DNA from 3 places in the Arabiibacter massiliensis genome. Region 3 is predicted to be linked to each of the others. Evidence: predicted binding sites of a transcription regulator. Region 3 holds the regulator's gene; each other region holds the start of a gene.
What was found. Region 3 encodes LexA, which represses DNA repair genes until DNA is damaged. Its sites were predicted from a motif close to CNAACANNTGTTNG; they were not measured.
Positions count from the first base shown of each region.

Region 1: the regulator LexA is predicted to act here: its motif matches at 1,825-1,838, upstream of FX134_RS10120 (sodium:solute symporter family protein).
Region 2: the regulator LexA is predicted to act here: its motif matches at 2,878-2,891, upstream of FX134_RS04925 (putative DNA modification/repair radical SAM protein).

Region 1 is NZ_LR698996.1:2,369,797-2,374,174, forward strand. It holds gene FX134_RS10110 (FAD-binding protein) at 1-1,344, shown strand, start outside; gene FX134_RS10115 (hypothetical protein) at 1,520-1,711, shown strand; gene FX134_RS10120 (sodium:solute symporter family protein) at 1,959-3,503, shown strand; gene FX134_RS10125 (YdcF family protein) at 3,658-4,378, shown strand, end outside.
Region 2 is NZ_LR698996.1:1,127,220-1,131,597, forward strand. It holds gene FX134_RS04910 (hypothetical protein) at 79-342, shown strand; gene FX134_RS04915 (putative ABC transporter permease) at 655-1,881, shown strand; gene FX134_RS04920 (hypothetical protein) at 2,178-2,597, opposite strand; gene FX134_RS04925 (putative DNA modification/repair radical SAM protein) at 2,909-4,360, shown strand; gene FX134_RS04930 (TIGR03915 family putative DNA repair protein) at 4,357-4,378, shown strand, end outside.
Region 3 is NZ_LR698996.1:545,425-549,802, reverse strand. It holds gene FX134_RS02365 (hypothetical protein) at 1-176, opposite strand, end outside; gene FX134_RS02360 (MerR family transcriptional regulator) at 322-756, opposite strand; gene dut (dUTP diphosphatase) at 843-1,289, opposite strand; gene nrdR (transcriptional regulator NrdR) at 1,289-1,735, opposite strand; gene FX134_RS02345 (hypothetical protein) at 1,833-2,141, opposite strand; gene lexA (transcriptional repressor LexA) at 2,256-2,894, shown strand; gene hflX (GTPase HflX) at 2,967-4,283, opposite strand.

The sequences.
Region 1 (4,378 bases), 1.8 Mb from region 3:
AGCCCGTTCTGCTTGGGCATGCAAATGTACACAGAGCATCCTGATGAGTTGCTCGTATACATTAAAGAACTCATCGGGTCAGCCACGCCCGAAGACGTGATAGAGGCGTACGTGGATGGCTTAACGGAGAGCTTGCCATGGATAAAGGGCCTCGGGGCGAACGAAGGGGATATGCGCATAGGCGAGTGGAAGCCGGATGCCGCTAAGCTCGGAGAGTATCCCGAGCTGCCCAACGATGACTGCGTCACGTCGTTCGGATTCACCGGCAAGGCTGGGGGCGCCGGTCATATCCATGAGTTTTTGGAGCAAGTCATCGATCAATATGCCGATGTGGTGGATTACAAGACGTCCACTCCTTTGGAATCGCTGGTTCAAGATGCTGATGGAATCGTGGTCGGCGTAGTGGCAGCGGGCAAGAGCTACAAGGCGAGCCGAGGCGTCATTATGTGCACGGGCGGATTCGAGAACGATTCGGATCTCATGTACACTCATACGGGCGTGCGAGGCGTGAAGCCTATATGCGGCCAGGCAAACACGGGTGACGGGCATCGCGCTTGCATGAAAGTCGGGGCCGACATGTGGCATATGCACGGCGGTGCTCAATTTTGGATGGCATGCCGCGATTTGGAGAACAAGCGGCATATCAGCAAGATATGGAACTATTCGAATAAGCGTTGGGGCATTACTGTCGGCGTAAACGGGCGGCGCTTTTACCAGGACTTCGATGGGTGCGGGGCATACGGTTTGTTTGCCGGACTCGAGGATGCCGAAGCGTTGGCAAAGCCTGATTCCGACATGTCGTGCAACGTAGGCTATCGTCACGGCATCACTCAATGGGGCGGCAACTGGACGCACCTTCCCATGCCCGAAAAGGCGTGGTTCGTTTTCGACCAGAACGGTCTTGAGGCCGGAGCAATGGACCCGGAGGTGTCTCAGGACGTGGTGGCGGATGGTTGGGCCGTTGCCGCCGACTCCATCGAAGAGCTGGCTTCCCTCATCGAGGTGCCGACCGAGGAGCTGACGCGTACGGTTGCTTTGTGGAACCGCTATTGCGATCAGGGGGAGGATGAAGCGTTCTTCCGTCCTGCAGAAACGTTGCAGCCCATCTCGCAAGCACCCTATTACGCCATGCTATGTGCCCCCGCCGTGCTCAACACCGATGGTGGGCCTGTGCGTGATGCGAAAGCTCGCATTCTCGATCCTTTCGGCAATCCAATTCCTCATTTGTATTCGGCAGGCGAATTCGGCTCGATCTGGGGTCATCTTTACGTAGGATCGGGCAATGTGGGAGAGTGCAGCGTGTTCGGGCGCATAGCAGCCCGCAGCGCCTTGGCTGGCGAGTAGGCGCTAGTCGAGCGCAAGGAGCCGGTCCCTTCTCCGGCTTCTTGCGCTCTTCCGCGTTGAGCGGTCCTCGCTCGCAGGATGTTTCACGTGAAACATTTGTCCACCAGTGGGATAAAAGGGCTGGGGCGCCCACTTTTTCGCATGGGGAAGCGCTCCACTGTGGTAGAGTATGCGCATGCATTCTGCGAAGGGACATATCGTCGTCGACGAGCGCTGGCGCCTCGAGCTGGCCGTCGCCGCCACGTGCCGCGCCTTCGCGCCGCGCGCTTCCGAATGCCTCGCACCCGCGCCCTCGCAGCGCACGGCTGCGCAGCAGGGCAGCGGAACCTGCCGCGCCATCTCCTATTATTCCTATCGATACCTTTAGCACATGGGTTTGCCCGTGGTGCTGCGCTCGTGCCGAATCCCGGTCGAGCGTCCGCAGCCGGCAAGGTCATGTGCGCCACCGCGCGGGCCCTTCTTCCGTGCGATGTTTCACGTGAAACATTTGTTCTCAAATCGCAGGACATTGCGACAAGTGTTTCACGTGAAACGTACGGGGGAGGGCGGCCCGGACTCCAAGGGAAGCGAACACGCGGGCGAAGCGGCCCGCATGAGACGATAGGAACACTCCAATGATCGAAAAAATACTCATGGTGCTCATCTTCGTGGGCGTGGCGGTGGGTGTGGGCATCTACTGCCGACGACACACCGGCACCGTCGACGGCTTCATCCTGGGCGGGCGCAACGTGGGGCCGTGGCTCTCGGCGTTCGCGTTCGGCACGAGCTACTTCTCCGCCGTCATCTTCGTGGGCTACGCGGGGCAGTTCGGCTGGAAGTACGGCATCGCCGCCACGTGGATCGGCATCGGCAACGCCATCCTCGGCAGCCTGCTTGCCTGGTGGGTGCTCGGTCCGCGCACGCGCGAGATGACGCACCGCCTGGGCGCGTCCACGATGCCCGAGTTCTTCGGCGCGCGCTTCCAGTCGAAGGGTTTGCGCATCGCGGCCGCGGCCATCATCTTCGTGTTCCTCATCCCCTACACCGCGAGCGTCTACAACGGCCTGTCGCGGCTGTTCGGCATGGCGTTCGGGCTGCCCTACGAGTGGTGCGTCATCGGCATGGCCGTGATCACCTGCATCTATGTGGTGCTGGGCGGCTATATGGCCACCGTGATGAACGACTTCATCCAGGGCATCGTCATGCTGCTGGGCATCGTAGCCGTTATCGTGGCGGTGCTGGTGAACAACGGCGGCTTCACCGAGGCCATCACCACGCTCTCGCTCATCCCGGCCGAGGGCTCGGAAATGGCCGGCCCGTTCGTGAGCTTCTTCGGGCCGAACCTGCCCGACCTCTTGGGCGTCATCATCCTCACCAGTTTGGGCACGTGGGGCCTGCCGCAGATGGTGCAGAAGTTCTACGCCATCAAGAGCGGCCCGGCCATCAAGCAGGGTGCCATCATCTCCACGGTGTTCGCCATGATCGTGGCCGGCGGCAGCTACTTCCTCGGCGGCTTCGGGCGGCTCTACGGCGGCCAGGTGGAAATGACGGCGGCCGGCACGCCGGTGTACGACTCCATCATCCCCACCATGCTGTCCACGCTGCCCGACCTGCTCATCGGCATCGTCATAGTGCTGGTGCTGAGCGCGTCGATGTCCACGCTGTCGTCGCTCGTGCTCACGTCGTCGTCCACGCTCACGCTCGACCTCATCAAGGACAACCTGGTGAAGAACATGAGCGAGAAGAAGCAGCTCAGCTACATGCGCGTGCTGCTGGTGGTGTTCATCGTGATCTCGGCGGTGCTCGCGCTCGTGCAGTACAACTCGTCCATCACGTTCATCGCGCAGCTCATGTCCATCAGCTGGGGCGCGCTGGCCGGCTCGTTCCTCGGCCCGTTCTTCTGGGGGCTGTTCTCCAAGCGCGTGTCGCGGCCGGCCGTGTGGGCCAGTTTCATCGTGGGCGTGGGCTTGACCACGGGGAACATGATCGCCGGCTTCGTGGGCACGCCGCTCATCGCGAGCCCCATCAACTGCGGTGCCCTGGCCATGGTGCTGTCGCTGGCCATCGTGCCGGTGGTGAGCCTGTTCACCAAGCGCGTGGAGTTCGAGGTGGACCCGCCGCATGTGGAAGGCGCCATCGACCGCGAGTATGAGCAGGAGCTGGAAGCGGAAGGCGCGTAGGGGTTTCGCGCCGCCGCTCACGTGCTTCTCACTTGCTCGCCATTTGCTTTTCATTTGCTTTGCTGGTCGTGCGCGCGGAAGGGAACAGTTCGGTGACGGCTCGACGGCGAACGCTATACTGTTCCGGTACCTGCAAGCCGTAGAAAGCGATCGCATGATCCTCCAGCTCGTCCTCATATACTTTCCCGCTATCGTGTTCGGGTGGCTCTTCCTGCGCAACTATCGCAAGGAGCCGCGCCAGTTCCGCAATGCGCTGTACTTCCTCGCGTTCTGCCTGTTCGCGCTGTGGGGGCTGTCCGTCCAGTTCGAGCTGCCGTGGCTCGTCCTGCTGGGATTCGCGGCCATACCGTTCGGCACGGTGGCGCTCGTGGTGTTCCTCATAGCGAACACGTTCGTGGTGGTGCGCCGCGAGGGCCTTTCGCTCGCGCATCTGCTTCCGGGGCTGTTTGCGCTGGCCATCGTGGCCGTGTGCGTGGGTGCGCCGCTGCTCGTGCTCGTGCAGGCTCCCGTCCCGCTCGTCGCGCTCGCTCTGCTGGCCGTGATGGAGGGGTCGTACCTGGCGTTCACGTTCGCGGCGCTTCTGCTGTATTCCTGGCTGTACCGCCGGCTGCCGAAGCGCTGCGATTACGATTACATCGTCGTGCACGGCGCGGGCCTGTCGGGCACGAAGCCCACGCCGCTCTTGGCGGGCCGACTCGACAAAGGCGTGGAGCTGTGGGAAGCCGGCGCGCGGCGCGCGCTCATCATCGCGTCGGGCGGCCAGGGTCCCGACGAGCGGGTGCCGGAGTCGGCCGCTATGAAGGCCTACCTCGTGGAGGAACGCGGCGTGCCCGCTGACGCCGTCATCGAGGAGGATCGCTCCACCACCACCATGG
Region 2 (4,378 bases), 580 kb from region 3:
CAACGAGGCCGTAGCGGTCCGGCCACATCCTGCGCCGCAGGGTTGCGCGAGGCCCTGCGGCGTGGTTTTCTTTGGGCCATGGCTTACCGCAAGACATATGTGGAGGTGAACGCCCGCGTCGACGTGGACGGGCGCGTCACGCCGCTCTCCATCGTCTGGCGCGACGGGCGCACGTTCGAGATCGACCGCGTGATCGACTCCATCCGCCGCGCGTCGGCGCGCGTGGGCGGCACCGGCATCCGCTACCTCGTGACCGTGAACGGCCGCGAGAAGTACCTGTTCTTCGAGAACCCCCGCTGGTTCGTGGAAGAGGTCGTGCCCGACGATAAGATGCAATCCTGAGCGCAGCGCGCCGTCCTGCGCAAAATCTCGCCGGAGGATGCAAGTTGTGACGGTTTTGCGCGGGTTTCAACGGGGTTCGGCGGCTTTTTCGTCCCCTCCGAACAGTTTTTTCGCGGCGGAATTTCTACGACCTGGGACGATGCGCCGGGGCAGCGCCCTTCCCTGGCGCAAAACCGTCACAAGTGGTCCCTTGCGCAGCCGTCCGATTCTGCGCGCTACCGATGAATTGGGGCCGTCGACGCCGCCGCTCCCCTTCGAAGCGATATACTGGCGTCTGACACGGTTGCCGACACGCACGAGGAGAGACTTCGCATGAGCAAGCACGACCCCGCCCGTCCTGAAGCCGACGATTCCGCCGACTCCCCGTTGGAGCGGGAGTCCCCGATCAAGCGCAAGATCCCCATCCCCCTCAAGGTCTTCGGCGTGCTGTGCATGGTGAGCGGCGCGGCCGTCGCCGTCGTGCTCGCGCTCGTCGTGGTGGGCATGGTGCTCGTCATCCGCTCGGGCAACCTCACCGGCGACCTGTCCACGGCCACCATCGTCATCTTCGTGGCGCAATCGGCGCTCATGACCGCGCTGGCCGCCCTGTTCGCCGTCCTCGGCGTGCGCCTGCTGCGCGACAAGCGCCGGCGCGCGGCGCTGCTCGCCGACGTCATGATCGTGCTCGTCATCCTCGTGGCGCTCTGCGACATGATGCTCGGCGGACTCACGCCCGACCTCATCCCCTACGCCGTCGTGCTCGTGGTGCTCATCGCGCTGCAGAGCTACGTGGACCCGTCGCTGTCCGAGGAGCGCGAGCTGCAGCGCAAGCTCCGCGACATGGAGGCGCGCGAGCAGGCCGAGGACGGCACGCTCGGCCGCGACGAGACGGGCCGCGGCTACATCGCGCTCAACTTCTTCAACATCTTCTGGATCTTCGTGGTGTGCTGCGTGCTGGGCCTCATCATCGAGACGGTGTACCACTTCGTGTGGGTGGAGCCCGGCCACTACCAGGACCGCGCCGGCATGCTGTTCGGGCCGTTCTCGCCCATCTACGGGTTCGGCGCGGTGCTCATGACCGTGGCGCTCAACCGCTTCCACAAGAAGAACGTCGTCCTCATCTTTCTGGTGAGCGCCGTCATCGGCGGGGCGTTCGAGTACGCCACCAGCTGGTTCATGCAGTTCGCGTTCGGCATCGTGGCCTGGGATTACACGGGCACGTTCCTGTCCATCGACGGGCGCACCAACGGCATGTTCATGGCCATGTGGGGGCTTCTGGGCGTGGTGTGGATCAAGCTCCTTTTGCCGTGGATGCTGAAGCTGGTGAACCTCATCCCGTGGAACTGGCGCTACGGCGTGACCACGGTGTGCGCGGCCCTCATGATCCTCGACGGCGCCATGACGCTGCTGTCGCTCGACTGCTGGTACCAGCGCATGGCGGGCAAGCCCTCCGAGACGGCCGTGGAGGAGTTCTTCGACCGCCACTTCGACAACCAGTACATGGAGGAGCGCTTCCAGAGCATGTCCATCGACCCCGCCAACGCCACCCGCACGAGCTAGCGGGGAGAACGCGGGGCTCCCCGCCGCTGCACGTCCCTGCCATCGCCGGATCCCGGCGCGCAACCCACGTGGACAAAATCGGCCTTCGGGACTGATTTTTTCGCACCGATCTCGCCTTGCCGCGGAGAAACTCCAGGTGGCGAGAAGCTGAGCCAAGAGCACCGAACGAAAAATCAGTCCCGAGGGTTGATTTTGTCCATGATGCTCCCGCTCATATATTGACGGTGGCTGCGCGACCGACTTAGAAGGGGCCTGATGTCCCAAAAGGGGTCAGGCCCCTTTTGGGACAGTTCGTCTTACGCCTGCTTCTTGATCTCGGCCGCCAGGTAGGTGCACACGGCCACGATGACAAGGCTCACCAGCGACTGCCACTGGAACGTGCCCTGCATGACGCCCATCACGAGCCCCACGACGCCCAGCACGAGTCCGATGATGCACAGCACGAAGAACAGGCCGATCTTGCGCGGGTTCTTGGCGCCGCGCAGGCCCAGCAGGCCGATGATCAGGTTGATGACGCCGCCCACGACGGTGCCGATGCCCAGGGCCATGGCGGCGGTGGCCATGTCTATGACGGTGCCGCCCACGTCGATGCTCTCGCTCGACATGCCCGGGACGGCCGACCCCGCCGCCACGAACGCGCCCATAAGGATGACGAGGATAGCCCACGCGATCAGGATGATGGAGATGATCTTCAGCGTTTTCTGGGAACCGGACACGGTCCTCCCCTTTCTGCCGATGGCGCGAGGCCTGGCGCGTCCCCCTATCCTGTGACGCGACACGCTTCCCGCCGCTGAAACGCGCGTTGCGCGTTGCGCGAGCCCTTCGCGCTGGCGAAAGTATATCCCTGACCTCGATTATCAGTCGGCTTGCCGCGCTGTTTCAAACGTCGTTTGAAACACGCCGGAGCAGACGGGCGGCGGGCTTTCCGCGATTCCCCCGCGCACGGCCTTGACGGCGAACACCCGTGCGCGTATGATAGGCGAACGGATATTCTCGCGAACATTTGATCTGGGGAACGGGCGCGCGTATGGAGCTGATCGACAAGCTGGAGGTTCTCGCCGACGCGGCGAAGTACGACGTGGCCTGCACCTCGTCGGGCATCGACCGCGACGCGCGGAAGGGCAAGCTCGGCAACACGATGGCCGCCGGCTGCTGCCACAGCTTCTCGGCCGACGGACGCTGCATCACGCTTCTCAAGGTGCTCATGACCAACGTGTGCGTCTACGACTGCGCCTACTGCGTGAACCGCGCCTCCAACGAGGTGCCGCGCGCCGCGTTCAAGCCGCGCGAGCTGGCCGACCTCACCATCGCGTTCTACCGGCGCAACTACATCGAGGGGCTCTTCCTCAGCTCGGGCGTCATCAGAAACCCCGACTACACCACCGAGCTCATGATCCAGACGCTCGCCATCCTGCGCGAGGAGCACGGATTTCGCGGCTACATCCACGCGAAGGCCGTGCCCGGCACCTCGCCGGAGCTGATCGACAGGCTGGGGCATCTGGCCGACCGCATGAGCGTGAACATGGAGCTGCCTTCGCAGAAGAGCCTCGCGCTGCTCGCGCCCGAGAAGGACAAGCAGCGCATCATCGCCCCCATGCGCCAGATCCGCGACAACATCGCGGTGGACAAGGACACCCGCGCGCTCGTGCGCAAGAACACCACGTACATGAAGCAGGTCGCGCCCAAGCGCAAGGAGCGCGCCTTCGTGCCGGCCGGCCAGTCCACCCAGATGATCGTGGGGGCCACGCCCGAGAGCGACTTCCAGATACTCAACCTGTCCGCGGCGCTCTACCGCACGCTGTCGCTCAAGCGCGTGTTCTTCAGCGCCTACACGCCCGTGAACGACGACGCGCGCCTGCCGAGCGCCGACGCCATCCAGCTCAACCGCGAGCATCGGCTCTACCAGGCCGACTGGCTGCTGCGCTTCTACCGCTTCGACGTGACCGAGATCATCGACGAGGAGCACCCCTTCCTCGACCCCGACCTCGACCCGAAGGCCAACTGGGCTGTCAACAACCTGGACTTCTTCCCCGTGGAGGTGAACACCGCGCCGCTCGAGGCGCTGCTGCGCGTGCCCGGCATCGGCGTGCGCGGGGCCAACCTCATCGTGCGCGCGCGGCGCACCACGTGCCTGCGCGAGCCTGAGCTGCGCAAGCTCGGCATCGCCTACAAGCGGGCGCGCTTCTTCATCACGTGCGCGGGCACGTACGCGGGGCGCGGCGCCGACTTCACGCGCGAGGGGCTGCGCGCGCAGCTGGCCGCCCCCATCAAGGGCGGGTCGCACGGGCGGCGCGCCGACAAGGCCATCCCGGGCCAGATGAGCCTGTTCGAAAGCGTGGAGACGCCCGAGAAGGCGCGCATCGCCGGCGGGCGCGAGCGCGCGGCGCGGCTCGGGGAAGCGGAAGCGGCGGCCCCGCAGGCGGACGGGGCGTTCGGCTGGCAGCGCGCGCTCGAGACGCCGACCGAGGTCCCGGCGTGATCTCGCCGGAGGAGCCCC
Region 3 (4,378 bases):
GGGCCGGCGATGTTCGCCACCATCACGAGCGTCTGGGCCTTCTTCAGCTGCTGCATGTCGAGCACGTTCGGCTGCAGGCTCGGCGAAAGGCCGGGCTGGCGCTCGTCGGGATCGGGTTCGGCCCCGTTTCGAGGCGGACGAGGGGGCTCGGGAGGCAAATTGTCGCTGTCGCTCATGGCAATCCTTCAATAGGTCGATTTTTCATGCCTCTGACCTGGGGTTTTATAAACGAGGCTCTGAGAGCCGTTCTAAGGCCCTATCTTGCCCTCGGACGACTCCTAGGTCATGGAAATCGGCGTTTTCTCTTCGCTCAAACGGGTACTATAGCATTGCGGGCCGGCCGCCGGGTCGATCCGCAGACAATTCCACACCCGCCGCGCGAAGACGGCCGAGGCACTCCTGAAGCTCGGCCAACTGGTACTCGAGCACCGTCTCCTGCGCGAGTACGATATCGCGCCGCTCGTCGACCGAGCGCGCGCCGCGCCTCTGAAGCTTCACGTAGTACTGAATGCCCTCGATGGACAATCCGCTTTTGCGGAGCGCATCGACGAAGTAAAGCTGGGCGATGTCGGCTTTCGAGAACGTGCGGATCCCGCGGTGGTCGCGCGCCAGGTTCGGGAAGAAACCGCATTTGTCGTAGTAGCGGATCGTGAAGGCCGAGATGCCCGTCTGGTCGGCGACCTCGGCGATGCCGAAGCACGGCAGGACGCTCGCATCGCCATGCTCCTCGAAACCGCTTCGCTCCTCGTCGGCCATCGTCGCCTTCCCCGGTTGTTGCTTAGAGTAACTCTAAGCAACCGTTCTCTTCGACGGTTTTCACGTTAGAGTTACTCTAACGCTCCTTACATCCTCACGCCGCTGCTGCCGAAGCCGCCCGCGCCGCGCTCGGTCTCGGGCAGCTCCTCGCTCGGATCGAACTCGACCGCCGGGACCTGGAGCACGACGAGCTGCGCGATGCGATCCCCCCGCTTCACGGCGAACGGCTCGTGCGCATCGAGGTTCACGAGGACGACCCCCACCTCGCCGCGGTAGTCGCTGTCGATGAGCCCGGGCGCGTTCACGAGGGACACGCCGTGCTTGATGGCGAGGCCGCTGCGAGGCAGCACGAACCCGGCGTATCCGCGCGGGATGGCGAGCGCGATGCCGCAGGGCACGAGCTTTCGCTCGAAGGGCTGGAGCAGCACGTCGCAGGTGGAGCGCAGATCGACGCCGGCATCGCCTGCATAGGCGTAGGCGGGCGCGGGAAGATCGGGATCGAGCCTTTGCAGGGGCACGCGGAGGACGGCCATCAGCGCAGCTCCTCCAACGCGGCGGAGAACTCCTCGACGTTCTGGAAGTCCTTGTACACGCTCGCGAAGCGCACGTACGCGACGTCGTCGAGCTTCGCGAGGCGCACGAGCGCCATGTCGCCGAGCTCCTTCGAGCCGATCTCGGTCTTCGACGCGTTGCGCAGCTCGGCCTCGATGCTGTCGATGAGGGCCGCGATCTGCTCGGGCGCGATCGGGCGCTTGGCGCACGCGATCAGCAGGCCCCGCATGAGCTTCTGTCTATCGTAGGCCTCCGAGGAACCGTCCGTCTTGATGACGATGAGCGGGTTCTCCCCCAGCCGCTCGTAGGTAGTGAAACGCCTTCCGCAGTCGAGGCATTCGCGGCGGCGGCGTATGGCCGTGCCGTCTTCGGAAGGTCGCGAATCGACCACTTTCGATTCGGGGTTGCCGCAGGAAGGACAGCGCATTCAGGCTCCTTAGATCGCTTTCCGATCAGCCTAGCACACTATATATTGTGGCTCAATTGACGAAAGAGAATCGCGCAAAAAACCCTCCCGCCGGCCTTCAGACGCCGAGCACGGCCAGGAGCGCGACCGCCGCGAACACGATGCCGGCGACAACCGCCTGCCATGGCGCGATGCGGTCGTAGGAGCGGCCTTTCGCAGTGCCGTAACGTAGGCTGCGGACCAGTTCCGAGCCGAGGATCCTATCGCGCGCGCCGCAACGCTGAGCGCCGAGGGAGCCATGGGCCGCGCAGGGAGCGGCTTGTGCCGGGAACTTGATGATGGTCCCCCGGCTGGAAGACGGATGAGAAAGCTTCGGCTGCAGCGCGGAGGTGCCGTTCACTGGATAGCGCATCGCGAAATTCTTCATCTTTCTTGCTCCTTGCTCTTGCGTAGAACCTATGTTCGCATATATAATAGTCCGAACAAAGGTTCATGTCAACAAGTTTTAAAACATTTGTTCGGTTGAAGGAAAGGACGAGAAATGTCCGAGAAAGTGACGAAGCGTCAGCAAGCGGTTCTCAGCTGCATCGAGGATTGCATCCGCGAGAAGGGCTACGGCCCCACCGTGCGCGAGGTGTGCCAGACCTTGGGCCTCTCCTCCCCCTCCACCGTCCACGTGCACCTCAAGGCGCTCGAGGAGAAGGGCCTCATCAAGCGCGATCCCCTCAAGTCGCGCTCCATCGCGCTCACCTATCCGCTCGAGGACGCGGCGCTCGCCACGAACATCGTGCAGCCGTGCTTCAGCAAGATCGTGAACGTGCCGCTGGTGGGCAACGTGGCGGCCGGCTCGCCCATTCTCGCCGAGGAGAACATCACCGACACGATCTCGCTCCCCACCGACATCGTGGGCGACTCGCCCTCCTTCCTCTTGTCGGTGCGCGGCGAGAGCATGATCGAAGCCGGCATCAACGACGGAGACTACGTCGTGGTGAAGGAGCAGCCGGTGGCGAACAACGGCGACATCGTGGTGGCCATCGTCGACGACGGTGCCACGGTCAAGCGCTTCTACAAGGAGCCCGACCATATCCGCCTGCAGCCCGAGAACTCCACGATGGAGCCCATCATCACCACCGACTGCGCCATCGCGGGCAAGGTGGTCGCGGTCTTCCGCCGCCTGTAAATGCCCGACGCCCCCTCGACACGGGAGAGCCGTCGTCGAGGGGGCGTCGTCAGGAGCGTCGGACGCGGGCGCTCAGCCTCTTTCCACCGCGAAGGGCCTGAACGATCCGGCATAGGAAGGCGCTGCCAGCATGACGATGCGCGTGCCGCCCTCTTCGTGCGTTTCCGACAGGATATGGCAGCGCTCATGAGCCACCGACACGAGGTCGCCGCGGCTGTAGGGCACGAGCACGTCGAGATGCTCGTCGTGGGCCGAGGCGACGCGGGCGATGTGGTCGATCAGCTCGGCAGTGCCCTCCCCCGTCGCCGCCGACACGAACTGCGCCTGGGAATGGCGCGCTTTGAGGGCTGCAAGCGCCTCGTCGTCGAGCAGGTCGCACTTGTTGAACACGAGCACGCGCCCGAGGTCCTGCGCATGGATCTGGCCGAGCACGTCCTCGACGGCGGCTATCTGCGAAGCGTACTCCTCCGACGAGGCATCCACCACGTGAAGCACCAGGTCGGCGCCCGTTATCTCGTCGAGCGTTGATTTGAACGCCTCCACGAGCGTGGTCGGCAGCTTCTGGATGAATCCCACCGTGTCGGTTATGGTGATCTCGCGTCCCTCGGGCAGCACGAACTTGCGCGTGGTGGAGTCGAGCGTGGCGAACAGCTTGTCGTAGGCGAGCACGTCGGCGTTCGTCAGACGGTTGAGCAGGCTCGACTTGCCTGCATTCGTATAGCCGGCCAGCGCCACCTTGAACATGCCGCTCTCGTAGCGGCTCTCGCGCTGAACCGCCCGCACCTCGGCCAGATGCTTGAGTTCGCGCTTGATGGACGTGATGCGCTTGCGCACCATGCGGCGGTCGACCTCCAGCTGGCTCTCGCCCTCGCCGAAGCGCGACCCCACGCCGCCGCCCATGCGGTTGGAGGCCAGGTGGGCCCACATGCCGCGCAATCGCGGCAGCAGGTACTCGTTCTGCGCGAGGCGCACCTGCAGACGGCCCTCCTTGCTGGTGGCGTGCAGGGCGAAGATGTCCAGGATGAGCGCCGTGCGGTCGATGACCTTGACGTCCTTGCCGACGGCCTTCTCCAGGTTGGCCTGCTGGGAGGGCGTGAGCTCGTCGTCGAACACCACGAGGTCGGCCCCGTGGGCACGCGCGAGCTCCGCCACCTCCTCGGCCTTGCCGGTGCCGACGAACGTTTTGGGATTCGGGGAATCGAGCTTCTGCGACGTCGCGGCCACGACGTCGGCGCCGGCGGTGTCGACGAGCCGCTCCAGCTCGGCGAGCGACGAGGCGAGCGGCCAGGTCGAGCCCGGGCGGTCGACGCCCACGAGCACCGCCTTCTCGCGGCGCTGCTCGGAGACGGGAACCATCCCGCGCATGATGACGGATTCTAATTCTGACATGGGGCAATCCTTTCCCAGAGACGGATCAAGACGGTACGAGAAACGATCACCTCGGCTGCATGGATGCTCCTTCGCTCGACGGAGGGCCGCGCTCA